Regions from separate parts of the Kluyvera sp. CHPC 1.2972 genome, predicted to be linked through region 1. Evidence: predicted binding sites of a transcription regulator. Region 1 holds the regulator's gene; the other holds the start of a gene.
The links. The regulator Fur, encoded in region 1, represses iron uptake genes when iron is present. The targets are predictions, from matches to a motif close to ATAATAATGAGAACNACTATCAA.

Region 1 (9,013 bases):
CTGACTTCCTGAGCTTCTTCGGCGGCAAACGCTTTGTGCCTATCGCCACGGGCTTCTTCTGTCTGGTGCTGGCAGCCATCTTTGGCTACGTCTGGCCACCGGTGCAGAACGCCATCCACGCAGGTGGTGAGTGGATCGTAGGCGCTGGCGCGCTGGGCTCTGGTATCTTTGGTTTCATCAACCGTCTGCTGATCCCAACCGGTCTGCATCAGGTGCTGAACACCATCGCCTGGTTCCAGATTGGTGAGTTCACCAACGCGGCCGGTGCGGTCTTCCACGGTGACATCAACCGCTTCTACGCGGGTGACGGCACTGCGGGTATGTTCATGTCCGGCTTCTTCCCAATCATGATGTTTGGTCTGCCGGGTGCGGCGCTGGCGATGTACTTCGCAGCACCGAAAGCGCGTCGTCCAATGGTTGGCGGTATGCTGCTGTCCGTTGCGATCACCGCGTTCCTGACCGGTGTTACCGAGCCGCTGGAATTCCTGTTCATGTTCCTGGCGCCGTTACTGTACCTCCTGCACGCGATTCTGACCGGTGTGAGCCTGTTTATCGCGACGCTGCTGGGTATCCACGCTGGCTTCTCCTTCTCCGCAGGTGCTATCGACTACGTGTTGATGTACAGCCTGCCGGCAGCAAGTAAGAACGTCTGGATGCTGGTGGTCATGGGTCTGGTGTTCTTCGTTATCTACTTCGTCCTGTTCAGCGTAGTTATCCGCATGTTCAACCTGAAAACGCCGGGTCGTGAAGATAAAGACGACAGCGTGGTGACGGAAGAAGCGAACAGCAACACCGAAGAAGGTCTGAATCAGCTGGCAACTAACTACATTGCCGCGGTTGGCGGTACTGACAACCTGAAAGCGATTGATGCCTGTATTACCCGTCTGCGTCTGACCGTAGGCGACTCCGCGAAGGTGAGCGACGCGATGTGTAAACGTCTGGGCGCTTCCGGTGTGGTGAAACTGAACAAACAAACCATCCAGGTTATCGTGGGTGCGAAAGCCGAATCTATCGGTGACGCGATGAAGAAAGTAGTTGCGCGTGGCCCGGTTGCCGCAGCAGCAGCGGAAAGCGCAGCACCAGCAGCACCGGCGGCGGTAAAACCGCAGGCGGTGGCTAACGCCGCGACCGTAGAAACCCTGGTTTCTCCGATTACCGGTGATGTGGTTGCGCTGGAGCAGGTTCCTGATGAAGCCTTCGCCAGCAAAGCGGTCGGTGACGGCGTGGCGGTAAAACCAACGGATAAAACCGTGGTTTCCCCAGCTGCGGGCACCATCGTGAAAATCTTCAACACCAACCATGCGTTCTGCCTGGAAACTGACAAAGGCGCGGAAATCGTTGTCCACATGGGTATCGATACTGTTGCGCTGGAAGGTAAAGGCTTCAAACGTCTGGTTGAAGAGGGTGCAGAAGTGAAAGCGGGTGAGCCAATCCTGGAAATGGATCTGGATTTCCTGAACGCCAATGCGCGCTCCATGATTAGCCCGGTTGTTTGCAGCAACAGCGATGATTTCGGTGGTCTGGTGATTAAAGCCGAAGGTCATGTGGTTGCCGGTCAAACGCCACTGTATGAGATTAAAGGTAAGTAACTGCTCCTGAGTAAAGTGAGTTAAGTGCCTTAAGCGGCGGGGGCGTTCCTCCGCCGCTTTTTTTTGCCGCAAATTCCCCCACATTCGTTATTCCATCGCTTTTTTTGTGCAACTAATAGTTGTCTAGAAGCGCGGCTTATAAGATCATGTGCCGTTATACGTTGTTTACGCTTTGAGGAATCTACGATGAGTGAGGCTGAAGCCCGCCCGACTAACTTTATTCGTCAGATCATTGATGAAGATCTGGCTACCGGTAAGCACAACACGGTGCATACTCGTTTTCCGCCGGAGCCGAATGGCTATCTGCACATCGGCCACGCGAAATCTATCTGCCTGAACTTCGGAATTGCGCAAGATTATCAGGGCCAGTGCAACCTGCGTTTCGATGACACCAACCCAGTCAAAGAAGACATCGAATACGTTGAGTCCATCAAAAACGACGTCGAGTGGTTAGGTTTTCACTGGTCTGGCAACGTTCGCTACTCCTCTGATTACTTCGATCAGCTGCATGCCTATGCGGTAGAACTGATCAACAAAGGTCTGGCGTACGTCGATGAACTGACGCCTGAGCAGATCCGCGAATACCGCGGCTCGCTGACCGCGCCGGGCAAAAACAGCCCGTACCGCGATCGCAGCGTAGAAGAGAACCTGGCGCTGTTCGAAAAAATGCGTACCGGTGGTTTTGCCGAGGGCACTGCCTGCCTGCGCGCGAAAATCGACATGGCATCACCGTTTATCGTGATGCGCGATCCGGTGCTGTATCGCATTAAATTTGCCGATCACCATCAGACCGGTACCAAGTGGTGCATCTACCCGATGTACGACTTCACCCACTGCATCAGCGATGCGCTGGAAGGCATTACGCACTCCCTGTGTACGCTGGAGTTCCAGGACAACCGTCGTCTGTACGATTGGGTGCTGGATAACATCACGATTCCGGTTCACCCGCGCCAGTATGAATTCTCGCGCCTGAATCTGGAATACACCGTGATGTCCAAGCGTAAGCTGAATCAGCTGGTGATGGAAAAACACGTAGAAGGCTGGGATGACCCGCGTATGCCGACCATCTCCGGTCTGCGTCGTCGTGGTTACACCGCCGCGTCCATCCGTGAGTTCTGTAAGCGCATCGGCGTGACCAAGCAGGACAACACCATTGAGATGGCTTCCCTGGAATCCTGCATTCGTGAAGATCTCAACGAAAACGCGCCGCGCGCGATGGCGGTTATCGACCCGGTTAAACTGGTTATCGAAAACTACCCGCAGGGCGAAAGCGAGCTGGTGACCATGCCTAACCATCCGAGCAAACCGGAAATGGGCAGCCGTGAAGTGCCGTTTAGCGCGGAGATCTGGATCGACCGCGCGGACTTCCGTGAAGAAGCCAACAAGCAGTACAAGCGTCTGGTGATGGGTAAAGAAGTTCGTCTGCGTAACGCCTACGTGGTGAAAGCAGAGCGCGTGGAGAAAGATGCGGAAGGCAATATCACCACCATCTTCTGTACCTACGATGCCGATACCCTGAGCAAAGACCCAGCAGATGGCCGTAAAGTGAAGGGCGTGATTCACTGGGTGAGCGCGGCACATGCGCTGCCGGTTGAAATTCGTCTGTATGACCGTCTCTTCAGCGTGCCAAACCCAGGTGCGGCAGAAGACTTCCTGTCGGTGATGAACCCAGAGTCACTGGTTATCAAGCAGGGCTATGCTGAGCCGTCTCTGCAGGCCGCTGAGGCCGGTAAAGCGTTCCAGTTCGAGCGTGAGGGTTACTTCTGCCTCGATAGCCGTTATACCACCGCTGAGAAGCTGGTCTTTAACCGCACCGTCGGTCTGCGTGATACCTGGGTAGGTTAATTCCTTGCCCTGATAAAAACGCCGCGCTTGCGGCGTTTTTTTTTGCCTGTCGTTAGGGGATCACTTTCACTGGATGACAATGTTACTTTCGGATGAAAAAATACGACCTCTTATAGTTTCGCGAAGCGAATTAATGCAATTATTCTACCTCTAAGTATCCCCACGCTTTTAGTCCCGCATGTTACAGAAATTAAATGTAAACGGTCTCATTCACATTTCACTCAGGCCAGACAAGGCTTGGCACGGGAATGTTGCAATAACGCACTCTGTTACAAACAGAAACCAAATATGTGCGCTTTGTCATAATCCTGCACTCTCGTTGCGGAAAAGGATTGATAATTCGCGTCGCGAAAAATAGTCTGTACGTGTAGTGAAACACAATTTCTTAGCAGTACCTTTTTTATCAGTTTTTATTTTTTTGCCTTCTGCTTTGCAGCGGCATTTTTAAAAGTCAAAGAGGATATAACTATGCGTACGTTTAGTGGCAAACGTAGTACGCTGGCGCTGGCTATCGCCGGTGTGACAGCAATGTCAGGCTTTATGATGACTCCGGAAGCAAAAGCAGAAGGCTTCATCGACGATTCTACATTGACCGGCGGAGTCTATTACTGGCAGCGTGAGCGTGACCGTAAAGATGTAACCGATCACGATAAGTATAAAACCAACCTTTCCCACTCCACCTGGAACGCCAACCTCGACTTCCAGTCTGGCTATGCCGCTGACATGTTCGGTATTGATATTGCGGCGTTCACCGCGATTGAAATGGCTGAAAGTAGCGAAAGTGGTCACCCGAACGAAATTGCGTTGTCCTCTAAGAACAAAGGCTACAGCGAAGATTACAGCGGCGATAAGAGCGGTATCAGCCTGTACAAAGCGGCAGCCAAATTTAAATTAGGGCCAGCCTGGGCTCGTGCGGGTTACATCCAGCCAACCGGCCAAACGCTGCTGGCACCACACTGGAGCTTCATGCCTGGTACCTATCAGGGTGCTGAAGCCGGTGCTAACTTCGACTACGGTGATGCTGGCGCGCTGAGCTTCTCCTACATGTGGACGAACAACTACAAGGCGCCATGGCACCTTGAAATGGACAACTTCTATCAGAACGATAAGAAGACCAAAGTCGATTACCTGCACTCCATCGGTGCGAAATACGATTTCAAAAATGACCTGGTGCTGGAAGCCGCATTTGGTCAGGCAGAAGGCTATATCGATCAGTACTTCGCCAAAGGTAGCTACAAATTTGATATCCCTGGCGGTCCGCTGACCACCAGCTACCAGTTCTACGGTACGCGTGACAAGGTGAGCGATCACGGCGTCAACGATATCTATGACGGCACCGCGTGGCTGCAGGCGTTAACCTTCGGCTACAAACTGCAAGAAGTGTTCGACTTCCGTCTGGAAGGGACCTGGGTTAAAGCAGAAGGTCAGCAGGGTTACTTCCTGCAGCGTATGACGCCAACCTACGCATCCTCTAACGGTCGTCTGGATATCTGGTGGGATAACCGCTCTGACTTCAACGCCAACGGCGAAAAAGCGGTCTTCTTCGGCACCATGTATGACCTGAAGAACTGGGATCTGCCGGGTTGGGCGGTGGGTGCTTCTTACGTTTACGCATGGGATGCTAAGCCAGCGACCTGGCAGATGAACCCGGATGCGTACTACGACAAGAACAACAAGATCAAAGAGTCTGCCTACAGCCTCGATGTGGCATACACCGTTCAGGATGGCCGTGCAAAAGGCACGCTGTTCAAACTGCACTTCACTCAGTATGACAACCACTCCGATATCCCAAGCTGGGGCGGCGGTTACGGCAACATCTTCCAGGATGAGCGTGACGTGAAATTCATGGTTATCGCACCGTTCACTATTTTCTGATGCTAACGCGGCAGGGGGAAACTTCTGCCGCTGCTAAGAGGCTCATCGTATGAAAAAACTGATTATTGTTGCACTGATGGCCGCCGGGTTAACCGCCTGCGCTCAATCACCCGCACCGAAGGAAGATAGCAAGCTGAAGGATGCCTACAGCGCCTGTATTAATACCGCAGAAGGCAATCCGGATAAAATCCAGGCCTGTCAAAGCGTACTGAACGTGCTGAAGCAAGAGAAAGCGCACGAACAGTTCGCGAATCAGGAAAGCGTTCGCGTCATCGACTACCAGAAATGCATTAATGCCAGAAAGATGGGCAATGACGAAGCCGTAGCGAAAAACTGCGATAAGATTTGGCAGGAAATTCGCAGTAACAACGCGCCGCAGAAATAAGCTCACGTTGATACCAATAACCGCTGCTTGCAGCGGTTTTTTTACGCCTGAAGAACCGGGGGTATAAAAAAAGCCAGTGCGTGAGCAACTGGCTTTTTACGAATGGTATCGGGTTACTTTTCGATGCCTTCGTGGGCGTGTTCATCTTCACGGCAGTCGCCTTCAGCGCAGTGACCGTAGAGATAAAGGCTGTGGTTTGTTAAGCGGATACCGTGCTTCGACGCGATTTCACGCTGACGAGCTTCAATGGAATCATCGCTGAACTCGATCACTTTGCCGCAGTCGAGGCAAATCAGGTGATCGTGGTGATGCTGTTGGGTCAGTTCGAAAACGGATTTACCGCCTTCAAAATTGTGACGAGTCACGATACCGGCGTCATCAAACTGGTTCAGTACGCGGTAGACCGTGGCCAGGCCAATCTCTTCACCCATGTCGATCAGGCGTTTATATAAGTCTTCCGCGCTGACATGGTGGTTATCCGGTTCCTGAAGGACTTCCAGAATCTTTAACCGTGGAAGTGTGACTTTCAGGCCAGCCTTCTTTAATGCGGTGTTATTGTCAGTCATGCGGAATCTGTCCTGTTGCTAAACGATTAACTTCCATCAGCGAAAGTATCACAGAGAATGCACCCGAATTAATGCGTCTCATTATAGAATGACCCTATTGAAATGAAAACAGCAAGAGCCGGGTAAACTAAGCTTTCAAAAACGAGGCTTCACCGACAAACTGGCGATGAGACCGCGCTAAATCAGAAGATATTGTACAGGTATGCGCTCAAAAGTTAAAAAATTGTAGCTATTATTTTAATTGCTTTTACCTATTAATGCGGCGCGATTTATCATCGCGCCACAGGATAATCAGGCGTTTTTGATGTCTTCCAGATGCAGCTCTTCAGCCACCTGCTTAACCCATTTTTCAACGCGCTCAGCGGTCAGCTCAGGCTGACGGTCTTCATCGATAGCCAGGCCTACAAAGTGGTCGTCATCCGCCAGACCTTTAGACGCTTCGAAATGATAGCCCGCGGTCGGCCAGTGGCCGACGATAGCTGCGCCACGTGGTTCAATGATGTCGCGAATGGTGCCCAGCGCATCACAGAAATATTCCGCGTAGTCTTCCTGGTCGCCGCAGCCAAACAGCGCAACCAGCTTACCATTGAAATCCACTTCTTCCAGCGTCGGGAAGAAATCATCCCAGTCGCACTGCGCTTCGCCGTAGTACCAGGTTGGGATACCCAGCAGCAGAATATCGAATGCTTCCAGATCTTCCTTGCTGCTCTTGGCAATGTCGTGAACGTCAGCGACATCTTTACCAAGCTGTTTTTGAATCATTTTTGCGATATTTTCGGTGTTCCCGGTATCGCTACCGAAAAAGATGCCAACGATTGCCATGAGTAAAATAACCTCTTGAAACTTAATGAAATGGTGATGGCTTATTGCCCACAGATAAGGGCAATCATAGCAGAACAGAGAGGCGTGCGGAAACCGCTATCGTGCCGGACTGCACACTCTGCTACATGAAAGTGTATTTTGGGGGATTTTTCAGGCTTTCCCCTGTCCGTGCAGTTGGGCCAGTTGGCTCATCAGAATCTCTTCAATGAGTTCACTCCGGCTCATATCACGGGCAGTCGCCAGCTCGTTGAGTGCATCAACGGCTTCGTTATTCAGCTTCAGCTCCACGCGCTTCAGACCGCGCACTTTGTCGCGTTTTAACTGATTACGCTTATTAATGCGCAGCTGTTCGTCACGCGAAAGCGGATTAGTTTTTGGTCTTCCCGGCCGACGCTCATTTGCGAACAAATCTAAGGTCGTACGGTCCGTTTGTTCTTTTGCCATGGTTCTGAGTGACTTCGGGGAAACAAGCTACCGGGCGGTGCCCGGTGCAGACAGCGCGCAATCATACATCAGTGGGGCCCACACGCCAACGACCACGGCCATTCTGGCGCGCGGTCGATGCATTTTTAATCACTCGGCGAGATAACGGCGAATGGCTCGCAGCACCGCTTCCGGTTTTTCGGCGTGAACCCAGTGACCCGCGCCGGCGATAACGTGCGCTTTTGCCTGCGGGAACTGGGCCAACAGCGCATCGCGATAGGCTTCGGCCACATAGGGCGAATTGCCGCCGGGAATGAACAGGGCAGGGTGGTCCCAGGCAGGAATAGTCTCCCAGCCGACGATATGCGGGTATTGTTCCCACAACACCGGCACGTTAAAGCGCCAGGTGCCGTCGACAAAGGATTTCAGCAGGAACTGAATCACGCCTTCTTCTTTAAGGTACTCGCGCATCACCGTCGCGGCCTGCTGGCGGGTGGCCACGCCGGCGCTGGTCACCGCATTAATGGCAGCAAAAATCTCATCGTGACGGCGGACATGGTAATCGACCGGGGCAATATCAATCGCCACCAGTCGGTCGATGCGTTCAGGGGCCAGTGCGGTGAGCGCCATCACCGCTTTACCGCCCATGGAATGGCCGATGACCGTTGCTTTTTCAATGCCGTTGGCATCGAGCGTATCGAGCAGATCCTGAGCCATAGCAAGGTAGGTCATCTCATCAGCGCGCGGTGAGAGACCGTGGTTACGCATGTCTACCTGAAGGATATCGTGGTCGGTGACCAGGTCGCGGGCCAGGATGCCCAGATTATCCAGACTGCCGAACAGGCCGTGGACGAGAACGATGGGAGAATTATTGTGCAGGTTTTGTGCAGTTTGCGCTCGGACATTCAATTTCATAGCAAAGTTCTTTTTTTCGCATTGTCGGGTTAGGGTATCATGTTGGACATTCTAACGCTCAGGGGCAAGAGAGGAACTCATCCGAATTTTGCTGTCTTCCTGGTTTGGCGCTACCCGCTGTTGGGTTTTGACTTTATAATCCCAATGAATTGTATTCAGAAAAATTATCGCACCGGATTAAGATGAAAACGATCGAAGTTGATGACGAGCTCTATCGCTATATTGCGGCTCACACTCTGCACATTGGCGAGAGCGCGTCCGACATTTTACGGCGTATGCTGAAATTCTCCGCCGCTTCCCAGCCCGTGGCGACTGCTGCTGCGCCGGTCGTCAAAGCAGAACCGGCTCCCGCTCCGGCCCCGGCTGCTGCCCCCGTTGCTGACGTGAAAACGGTAAAAACTGCCAAAGATAAAGTCCGTGCTATGCGTGAGCTGCTGCTCTCTGACGAGTATGCCGAGCAGAAGAAAGCGGTTAACCGCTTCATGCTGGTACTGACCACGCTGTACGCGCTGGACAACAAGGCGTTTGCCGAGGCTACCGAATCCCTTCACGGTCGTACCCGCGTCTATTTTGCGGCTGATGAGCAGACGCTG
Region 2 (9,013 bases), on a different contig from region 1:
GGCATTGGTTATTAGCCTGGTGATGATTCCTGTTTCTCGGTATATCTCTCCGACCGCATTTTATGATGGTCACTCTGTATATCTTGCGTGGTTACCGCTGAGCGTAATGATTGCGCTGATGATGCTGTTTGGCCGCCATGCCGTGCTGCCTCTGGCGCTGGGGTTTACCGCGACTAACTACTGGCAACTGCACATTTCGCCGCTTGATTCATTAATATTATTGTTTTGTCAGCTGACTGCCGTTTGTATTTCTAGTCTTATTTTATATTCTATTTTGGGGCGACGTTGGCGGCATGGTCTGGTCATTCATCATATTGGCTTATGTATTTTTTGGTTCGGTTTTGCAACGCCGATATTAGCCAAGTTTATGATGTATTTAGTAGGAGAGATGACCATTGTTCCTGCTGCAATGTTTAGCTATTTTAATATAACGTCCGTTATTTATACGATTGTTGATATTCAGGGATTGGTTTGCGCATCCTTAATATTTACTAAACTATTCTACTATCCTATACGGATGGGCCTGAACGCTCGCTATGCAAGGGTGTTCTGGCGTAAAAACATCGCGAGTTATACGGGTCTGAAAGGCAAATGCTTTGCCATCGCCTGGTTTCTCGCATTGATTTTCATGCTGGTTTTCCTCTGCGCGCCGTTCGGCGATCGCTACTTTGCCGGGTATCTCGTCCCCATCATCTTTATCTTTTTTGCTTTTGGCATCAGCAAGCTGGCGTATCCGCTGATCATGATAAGCTGGACGCTGTCCGCCTTTGTGCTGGTGATGTACAACAAAAACTTCCTGCACGGCATTCAAACCCAGTACTCGCTCTCATTTATCCTATCGGCGCTGATCTCGTTTACCGTCTGTCTGCAGTACATGCTGCAAATCTACCACCGCAGCAAGCATCTGAAGCAGAAATGGCACGAGCAGGCCATGATTGATCCGTTGACCGGGCTGCCTAACCTGCGTGCGCTGGAGGATTATATGAAGGCGCCGGGCGTCACTAGCGTCTGCTGCCTGCACATCAAAAACCTGGACTTCCTCAGCCGCCACTACGGCATGATGATGCGTATTCAGTGCAAGCGCAGTATCACTCAGGTGTTGCAGCCTAAGCTCGATAACAATGAGAAACTCTTCCAGTTGCCGGGCAACGAACTACTGCTGGTGCTGAACGGCCCGGAAACGGAAGCGAGGCTTAACCATCTGGTGGATTTTCTGCGCCGTCAGGATATTCGCTGGAATAACACGTTGTTGACGCTGGAATACGGTATTTCGTGGGGCAGGGTGTGTACGCAGGACGACAATCTCTACCATACGCTTGGGCAGCTTAGCTGGCTGGCAGAGCAGGCCGGTGAAGAGAGCCAGATACTGCAACTGGATAACGGCCAGGTGGAAGCCTATGACGAAACCGGCGACCGCGTTGTGCTCCTCAACCGTATTAAAAGCGCGCTGGAGTGGGACAACTTTGTCCTCTACGCGCAGCCTATCAGAAAGCCATCGGGCGAAGGCTACTATGAAATCCTTAGCTGACTGGTGGATGCCAACGGCATGGTGATGCCGGATAAATTTATCCCCATTCTGACGCAGTTCAACCTGAGCAAACGCTTCGACATGCAGGTGCTGGAAAATCTGTTCCGCTCGCTGCCGGCGTTTCCAGGGCAGCGTTTTTCCGTCAACCTGATGCCCTACACGTTGATGCACAAAGAGAGCGCTGCCGAAATCATCGCGCTGTTCCGACGCTATCGGGTTAAGGTTCAGCGCATCATTATTGAAATTACCGAAGAGCAGGCGTTTTCGAACTCGGATATCAGCATTCAGAACCTCAATAGACTGCGGGAATTCGGTTGCCAGATTGCGATTGATGACTTCGGTACTGGCTACGCCAACTATGAGCGCCTGAAGCGCCTTGAGGCCGATATTATCAAGATTGACGGTGCGTTCGTGCGTGACGTGCTCACTAACCCCATGGATGCGATGATTATTCGCTCTATCTGCGAACTGGCGGAGATGCAGAACCTGGAAGTTGTTGCGGAATACGTAGAGACCGAGGCGCAGCAGGCGCTGCTGACGGAGCTGGGTGTGCACTATATGCAGGGGTATCTCATCGATAAGCCAAGGCCGTTGTGTGACATTGGCTACCAAACGGAGTCATAAAGAAAAAGGGCCTGTAACTCAGTTACAGGCCCTTTTTTAACGCTGTTGGATTACAGAACCAGCGCAGCGATAGAAGCAGACAGGACGCTCACCAGCGTAGAACCGTAAACCAGCTTCAGACCGAAGCGGGAAACCACGTTACCCTGCTCTTCGTTCAGGCCTTTAATCGCGCCTGCGATGATGCCGATAGAAGAGAAGTTAGCGAAGGAAACCAGGAATACGGAGATGATACCAACTGCGCGAGGGGAGAGTTCAGCGGCGACTTTCTGCAGATCCATCATGGCAACGAATTCGTTAGAAACCAGTTTGGTCGCCATGATACTACCAACCTGCAGGGATTCGCTTGCCGGTACACCCATAATCCATGCAACAGGATAGAAGATGTAACCCAGAATGCCCTGGAAGGAGATGCTGTAACCGAACCAGCCAGTAACGGTGGCGAACAGGGCGTTCAGCGCGGCGATCAGGGCGATAAAGCCGATCAGCATGGCCGCAACGATAATCGCAACTTTGAAGCCTGCCAGAATGTATTCACCCAGCATTTCGAAGAAGCTCTGTCCTTCGTGCAGGTTAGACATCTGAATGTTCTCTTCGCTGGCATCTACGCGGTACGGGTTGATCAGCGACAGAACGATAAAGGTGCTGAACATGTTCAGTACCAGCGCCGCAACAACGAACTTCGGCTCCAGCATGGTCATGTAGGCGCCAACGATAGACATGGAAACGGTAGACATCGCCGTGGCCGACATGGTGTACATGCGGTTACGGGACATTTTGCCGAGGATATCTTTATAAGCGATGAAGTTTTCAGACTGGCCCAGAATCAGGGAGCTGACGGCGTTGAAAGACTCCAGCTTACCCATGCCGTTGATTTTAGACAGCACGGTACCAATCGCACGAATGACAATCGGCAGAATACGGATATGCTGCAGAATACCGATCAGCGCGGATATGAAGACGATAGGGCAGAGCACCTTCAGGAAGAAGAAGGCCAGACCTTTATCGTTCATGCTGCCGAAGACGAAGTCGGTGCCGTTGTTCGCAAAACCAAGCAGTTTTTCGAACATTTCGGCAAAGCCACGTACGAAGCCCAGACCAATATCAGAGTTCAGGAAGAACCATGCCAGTAAAACTTCAATGACAAGTAATTGAATAACATAACGAATGCGAATCTCTTTGCGGTTGGTGCTGACCAGCAGGGCCAGGATACCTACCACAACGAGCGCGAGAACAAAATGCAAGACGCGGTCCATATTTGCTCCAAACATGAGACGGGTTAAATTTTCTTGCACATTCTATGTAACATCATTAAATAAAACGAGATCTCCATCCCACTATATTTAGATCCTGTGAGCAAATTCAAAATTAGTGATCAAAGATACATTTTTGTGATGTTAAGTAAATGTATGAAAAGTTCCCTTGTTGTACTACTCTCATCTTAAGCGTACACCAAACCCCCGCAACCTCCAGTCTGGCGATTGATTCCGGCTATCAGAGCAATCATTATCATCTCTTACAAATGAACTTGATAATCATTCTCATTCTGTTAGCCTGAAACATAGCAAAGGCTATGTTTTTGAGGCAGACCATGACAAACAGTCGCGTTGAGAGTAACACCGGTCGTGCAGCGCGCCGTATGCGGCTTGCGCTGATGGGGCCCGCATTTATTGCCGCCATCGGCTATATCGATCCCGGCAACTTTGCCACCAACATTCAGGCGGGGGCGAGCTTCGGCTATCAACTGCTGTGGGTTGTCGTCTGGGCGAACCTGATGGCGATGCTGATTCAGGTGCTGTCCGCGAAACTCGGTATCGCCACGGGGAAAAACCTGGCGGAGCAAATTCGCGACCATTATCCGCGCCCGGTGGTGTGGTTCTACTGGGTGCAGGCGGAAATCATCGCGATGGCGACGGATCTGGCAGAATTTATCGGTGCGGCAATCGGCTTTAAGCTGATTCTCGGCGTTTCGCTGCTGCAAGGGGCGGTGCTGACGGGGATTGCCACCTACCTGATTCTAATGCTGCAGCGCCGTGGGCAAAAGCCGCTGGAAAAAGTGATCGGCGGCCTGCTGCTGTTTGTTGCTGCGGCCTATATCGTTGAGCTGGTTTTCTCCCAGCCGCAGATGGCGCCGCTCGCCAAAGGGATGATTATTCCGTCGTTGCCTAACTCCGAGGCGGTGTTCCTCGCGGCGGGCGTACTCGGTGCGACCATCATGCCACACGTCATTTATCTGCACTCCTCGCTGACTCAGCATCTGCACGGCGGGAGTGCCAAAGAGCGCTATCACGCCACGCGCTGGGATGTCGCTATCGCCATGACTATTGCCGGCTTTGTGAACCTGGCGATGATGGCGACGGCGGCCGCGGCGTTCCATTTTCACGGTCATACCGGTGTTGCCGACCTCGATGAGGCGTATCTCACCCTCGAACCGTTGCTGAGCCATGCGGCAGCAACCATCTTCGGCCTGAGCCTGGTCGCAGCGGGGCTCTCCTCCACGGTCGTCGGGACGCTGGCCGGTCAGGTGGTGATGCAGGGCTTTATTCGCTTCCACATTCCACTGTGGTTCCGCCGTGCGGTGACGATGCTGCCGTCATTTATTGTGATTCTGATGGGGCTCGACCCAACGCGTATTCTGGTGATGAGCCAGGTGCTGCTAAGCTTCGGCATCGCGCTGGCGCTGGTGCCGCTGCTGATATTCACCAGCAATCGCCAGTTGATGGGCGAGCTGGTCAACACGCTGTGGATTAAACGAATTGGCTGGGTGATTGTGGCAATTGTGGTGGCGCTGAATGGGTGGCTGCTGCTGGGAACGTTGCTTGCCTGATGGCGCTGCGCTCGTCCGGGCTACTTTTAACGTGTAGCCCGGACGAGCGCAGCGACTCCGGGAAAATATCAGTGGTGATGCCCGTGTCCATGGCCGCGCCCGCGTCCACGATGATCGTCCCGGTCGTTCCAGCCTTCGCGGTAGCCGCGCTCATAGGCTTTACGTTTATCCCAACCACGGTGCCAGCCGTTATCGCGGTGATACCAGTTACGATGCCAGTAATCACGGTCACGCCAGCGACCGCCATCCCAGTAGTTACCGTAGTTATCGCGATCGCCAATTTGTAATTTTACGGACGGCAGCAGGGTGATTTCACCAGCATTCGCGAACATCGGGGCCGATGCCATCAATACTGCCGCCAGAATCAGTGACCTGAACATACTTCTCTCCTATACGATCGTGGTCTGCAAGACCTGTTAACGCAATATTACAATTCGGTAAATACCGCGATTATTGGGGTAACTCTTAAATCGTCAGGAGAGAGCACTTTTTGCTAAAGAAGCCGTTATTTTATACTGCGCAGAATGCTATCGATGGTTTCGTTTTCCTCAGCGCTGAAATGCCGATTGCTCAGCATGCCCACGGCATCATCAAGCTGCGCGGTTTTGCTGGCACCAATCAACACCGACGTCACCGCCTGTTGGCGTAATACCCACGCCAGCGCCATCTGCGACAGTTTCTGACCACGCTGCTCCGCGATAGCATTAAGCTGGCGTACGGCTTCCAGCTTGCCATCGGTCAACTGCTCCGGCTTCAGGAAGATGCTGCCGCTGGCGGCGCGGGAGTCTGCCGGAATGCCGTGCAGATAGCGGTCGGTCAGTTGCCCACCCGCTAACGGCGAGAAGGCGATACAGCCCACGCCTTCTTGCTGAAGCACCTGAAGCAGACCATTTTCAGGGCTTCGCTCAAGCATTGAATACTTCGGCTGGTGAATAAGACACGGCGTACCGAGGTCGTTCAGCATCGCAATAGCCTGACTTGCCAGTTCAGCCGGGTAGTTGGAAAGCCCGATGTACAGTGCCTTACCTTGACGCACGAGATGGTCCAGCGCGCGCATGGTTTCTATCAGCGGCGTCTCCGGGTCCGGGCGGTGGTGATAGAAGATGTCGACATACTCAAGCCCCATCCGCTTCAGACTCTGATCGAGGCTTGAAATCAGGTACTTGCGTGAACCCCAATCGCCATACGGCCCGTCCCACATGGTATAGCCGGCTTTGCTGGAGATAATCAGCTCATCGCGGTAGGGCAGGAAATCTTCCCTCAGGATACGACCAAAGTTGCTTTCAGCAGAGCCCGGAGGCGGCCCGTAGTTGTTGGCCAAATCGAAATGGGTGATCCCAAGGTCGAATGCGTGGTGCAGTAGCTGGCGGCTGTTTTCCACCCGCGTTTCATCGCCAAAGTTGTGCCACAGCCCCAGCGAAATGGCTGGCAGCTTGAGGCCGCTGTTGCCGCAGCGCTGAAACGTCATGGTCTCGTAACGCGTCGGGCTTGCCTTATAAACCATTATGTCCTCCAGATTATCCGGTTGTGTATACGCTTACACTAGCGAATGTCCACCGGCTCGTACACTCCTGAAATCTGTAAAAATTGCTTTCCAGGGGACTTTTTGACGAAATCTGGACAGCCTTAACACTTCCTCAATACTCAAAAGAATACTGACTGGAGGAGGTGCATGATGACAACGTCCTATACCGTGGCAGATTACCTGCTCGATCGCCTCGCCGACTGCGGCGTTGACCACCTGTTTGGTGTTCCCGGAGACTACAACCTCCAGTTTCTTGACCACGTTATTGCGCATCGCCAGATTCGTTGGGTCGGCTGCGCGAATGAACTCAACGCCGCCTACGCCGCCGATGGCTATGCACGAATGCAGGGGTGCGGCGCGCTGCTCACTACCTTTGGCGTGGGTGAGCTGAGTGCGTTGAACGGAGTCGCGGGAAGCTTTGCTGAGCATGTTCCGGTACTGCATATTGTCGGTGCGCCCTGTACCGGTGCCCAGCAGCGACGTGAGTGTTTACACCACACGTTGGGTGATGGCAATTTCGATCGCTTCCGCCAGATGAGCGCGCCAATCTCGGTGGCGCAGGGCGTACTGGATGCGGCTAACGCGCGCGATGAAATAGACCGCGTGCTGCGCGATATTCTGCACTATAGCCGCCCTGGCTATCTGCTGCTGCCTGCGGATATCGCAGCGCTGCCAACCTCTCCCCCTGTAAACGCTCTCACCATGAATATGGCGGTGGCGGATCCCACTGAACTGGCGGATTTTGTCTCGCATGTCCGCGCTTTACTGCATGACCGCTGCCGTGTGTCGCTGTTGGCGGACGTGCTTGCGCTGCGCTTTGGGTTGCAATCGACGCTAAACAAATGGATGGATGCGGTGCCCATTCCTCACGCCACCATGCTAATGGGTAAAGGACTGTTCAATGAGACGCACGCTGGGTTTGTGGGGACTTACAGCGGTGGAGCCAGCCAGCCGGAAACGCGTGCAGCGATAGAAGATGCGGAGGTTATTTTTTGCATCGGCACCTGTTTTACCGACACGATCACGGCGGGCTTTACCCACCAGATCCCGGCAGAAAAATCGATTGAGATCCAGCCTTTTGCGGCACGGGTGGGGAAACGCTGGTTTAGCGGGATAGGTATGCAGGAGGCGGTGAATGCACTTATCGCGCTGAGTCGTGATTTTTCAGCACAGTGGCAAATTCAGCCTCCTCGAGCGCTGAAAACGACGACGGCGGATACGGGACAGTTGACCCAGCGTCATTTCTGGCAGGCGTTGGATAACTACCTGATGCCGCACGATATTGTGCTAGGCGATCAGGGGACGGCGGCGTTCGGGCTTGCCGATCTGACGCTGCCGCAGGGAGCCAGTCTGATCGTGCAGCCGCTATGGGGATCGATTGGTTACACCCTGCCAGCCGCGTTTGGCGCGCAGACCTCGCAGCCGGAGCGGCGTGTGGTGCTGGTGGTCGGGGATGGGGCTGCGCAGCTGACGATTCAGGAGCTCAGCTCAATGCTCCGCGATGGACTGAAGCCGCTGATCCTGCTGCTGAATAATGAAGGCTATACGGTTGAGCGGGCGATTCATGGCCCGGAAGAGCGCTATAACGATATCAGCTTATGGAACTGGACCCAGCTTCCACAGGCACTCAACCTGGACTGCCAGGCCGAGTGCTGGAAAGTGACTAATGTATCCCAGCTTAACGACGCGCTTTCACGCGCCGCGCGCCGGGACAGACTGACTTTTCTTGAGGTCATGCTGCCTAAAATGGATATCCCACCGCTGCTAAAAGCGGTCACGCAGGCGTTGGAGGCCCGCAACAGCAGCCATTAATCTTTACGTTTGCGCGGCACCATCATCGTGGGTTTCCCCGCCAGCAGGAGCCAGGCGGGGAGCATCACGATGCACAGCAGCGGCAGCAGCGTAGTATCGGGCACCACCACGGCGGCCATAAATAGGCTCAGCCAGGCATCGCGAGTAACCACTAAAACCAGCCCCAGAATAGCGCAGGAGACGGTAATCGCCGCCGGAACGGCATCTACATGGGCGTGCAGCATCAGGCCTAGCGCCACCGCGACAAATACCGCCGGGAAGATGCGCCCACCCCGGAACCCGCAGGCTGCCGCTACGACCAGCGCTGCCAGCTTGCTGAGTGCAAACAGCATATAGTCGCCTGCGCCGAAACTTTGACCTGCGGTTAGCCGCTGCATCTCATCCAGCCCTTTAAACAGGGTGATAGGCCCGCCCACGGTACCAATAATCCCCAGCACAAAACCGCCAACGCCAAGGATCAATACCGGATGTTTTAAACGGTGCATCAATGCGTGCAGATGCGGCAGACACCAGACGGCGACCATCCCAATGGCGATAGCAAAGACGGCGACAATCGCCCCGCTGAAAATATCGACGATGCGCAGCGTCTGATAATGCTCAATTGGTAGCGAAAACTGCGGATGAAAGAATACGCCGGTGGTTAATGCCCCGGCGGCGGCGGCCAGCAGCGGCGCAAACAGGCGGTCCCACAGCGGTGATT

Region 2: the regulator Fur is predicted to act here: its motif matches at 3,678-3,700, upstream of V6944_RS03490 (Nramp family divalent metal transporter).

The regions. Positions count from the first base shown of each region.
Region 1 is NZ_JAPKIB010000007.1:174,473-183,485, forward strand. Features, by position in the region: gene nagE (PTS N-acetyl glucosamine transporter subunit IIABC) at 1-1,589, shown strand, start outside; gene glnS (glutamine--tRNA ligase) at 1,776-3,434, shown strand; gene chiP (chitoporin ChiP) at 3,903-5,309, shown strand; gene chiQ (ChiQ/YbfN family lipoprotein) at 5,359-5,694, shown strand; gene fur (ferric iron uptake transcriptional regulator) at 5,808-6,260, opposite strand; gene fldA (flavodoxin FldA) at 6,552-7,082, opposite strand; gene ybfE (LexA regulated protein) at 7,233-7,526, opposite strand; gene ybfF (esterase) at 7,656-8,420, opposite strand; gene seqA (replication initiation negative regulator SeqA) at 8,603-9,013, shown strand, end outside.
Region 2 is NZ_JAPKIB010000001.1:725,327-734,339, reverse strand. Features, by position in the region: partial or broken gene V6944_RS03500 (EAL domain-containing protein) at 1-2,152, shown strand, start outside; gene V6944_RS03495 (NupC/NupG family nucleoside CNT transporter) at 2,203-3,405, opposite strand; gene V6944_RS03490 (Nramp family divalent metal transporter) at 3,741-4,976, shown strand; gene V6944_RS03485 (DUF2502 domain-containing protein) at 5,045-5,356, opposite strand; gene mgrA (L-glyceraldehyde 3-phosphate reductase) at 5,482-6,480, opposite strand; gene V6944_RS03475 (alpha-keto acid decarboxylase family protein) at 6,652-8,313, shown strand; partial or broken gene V6944_RS03470 (ion channel protein) at 8,310-9,013, opposite strand, start outside.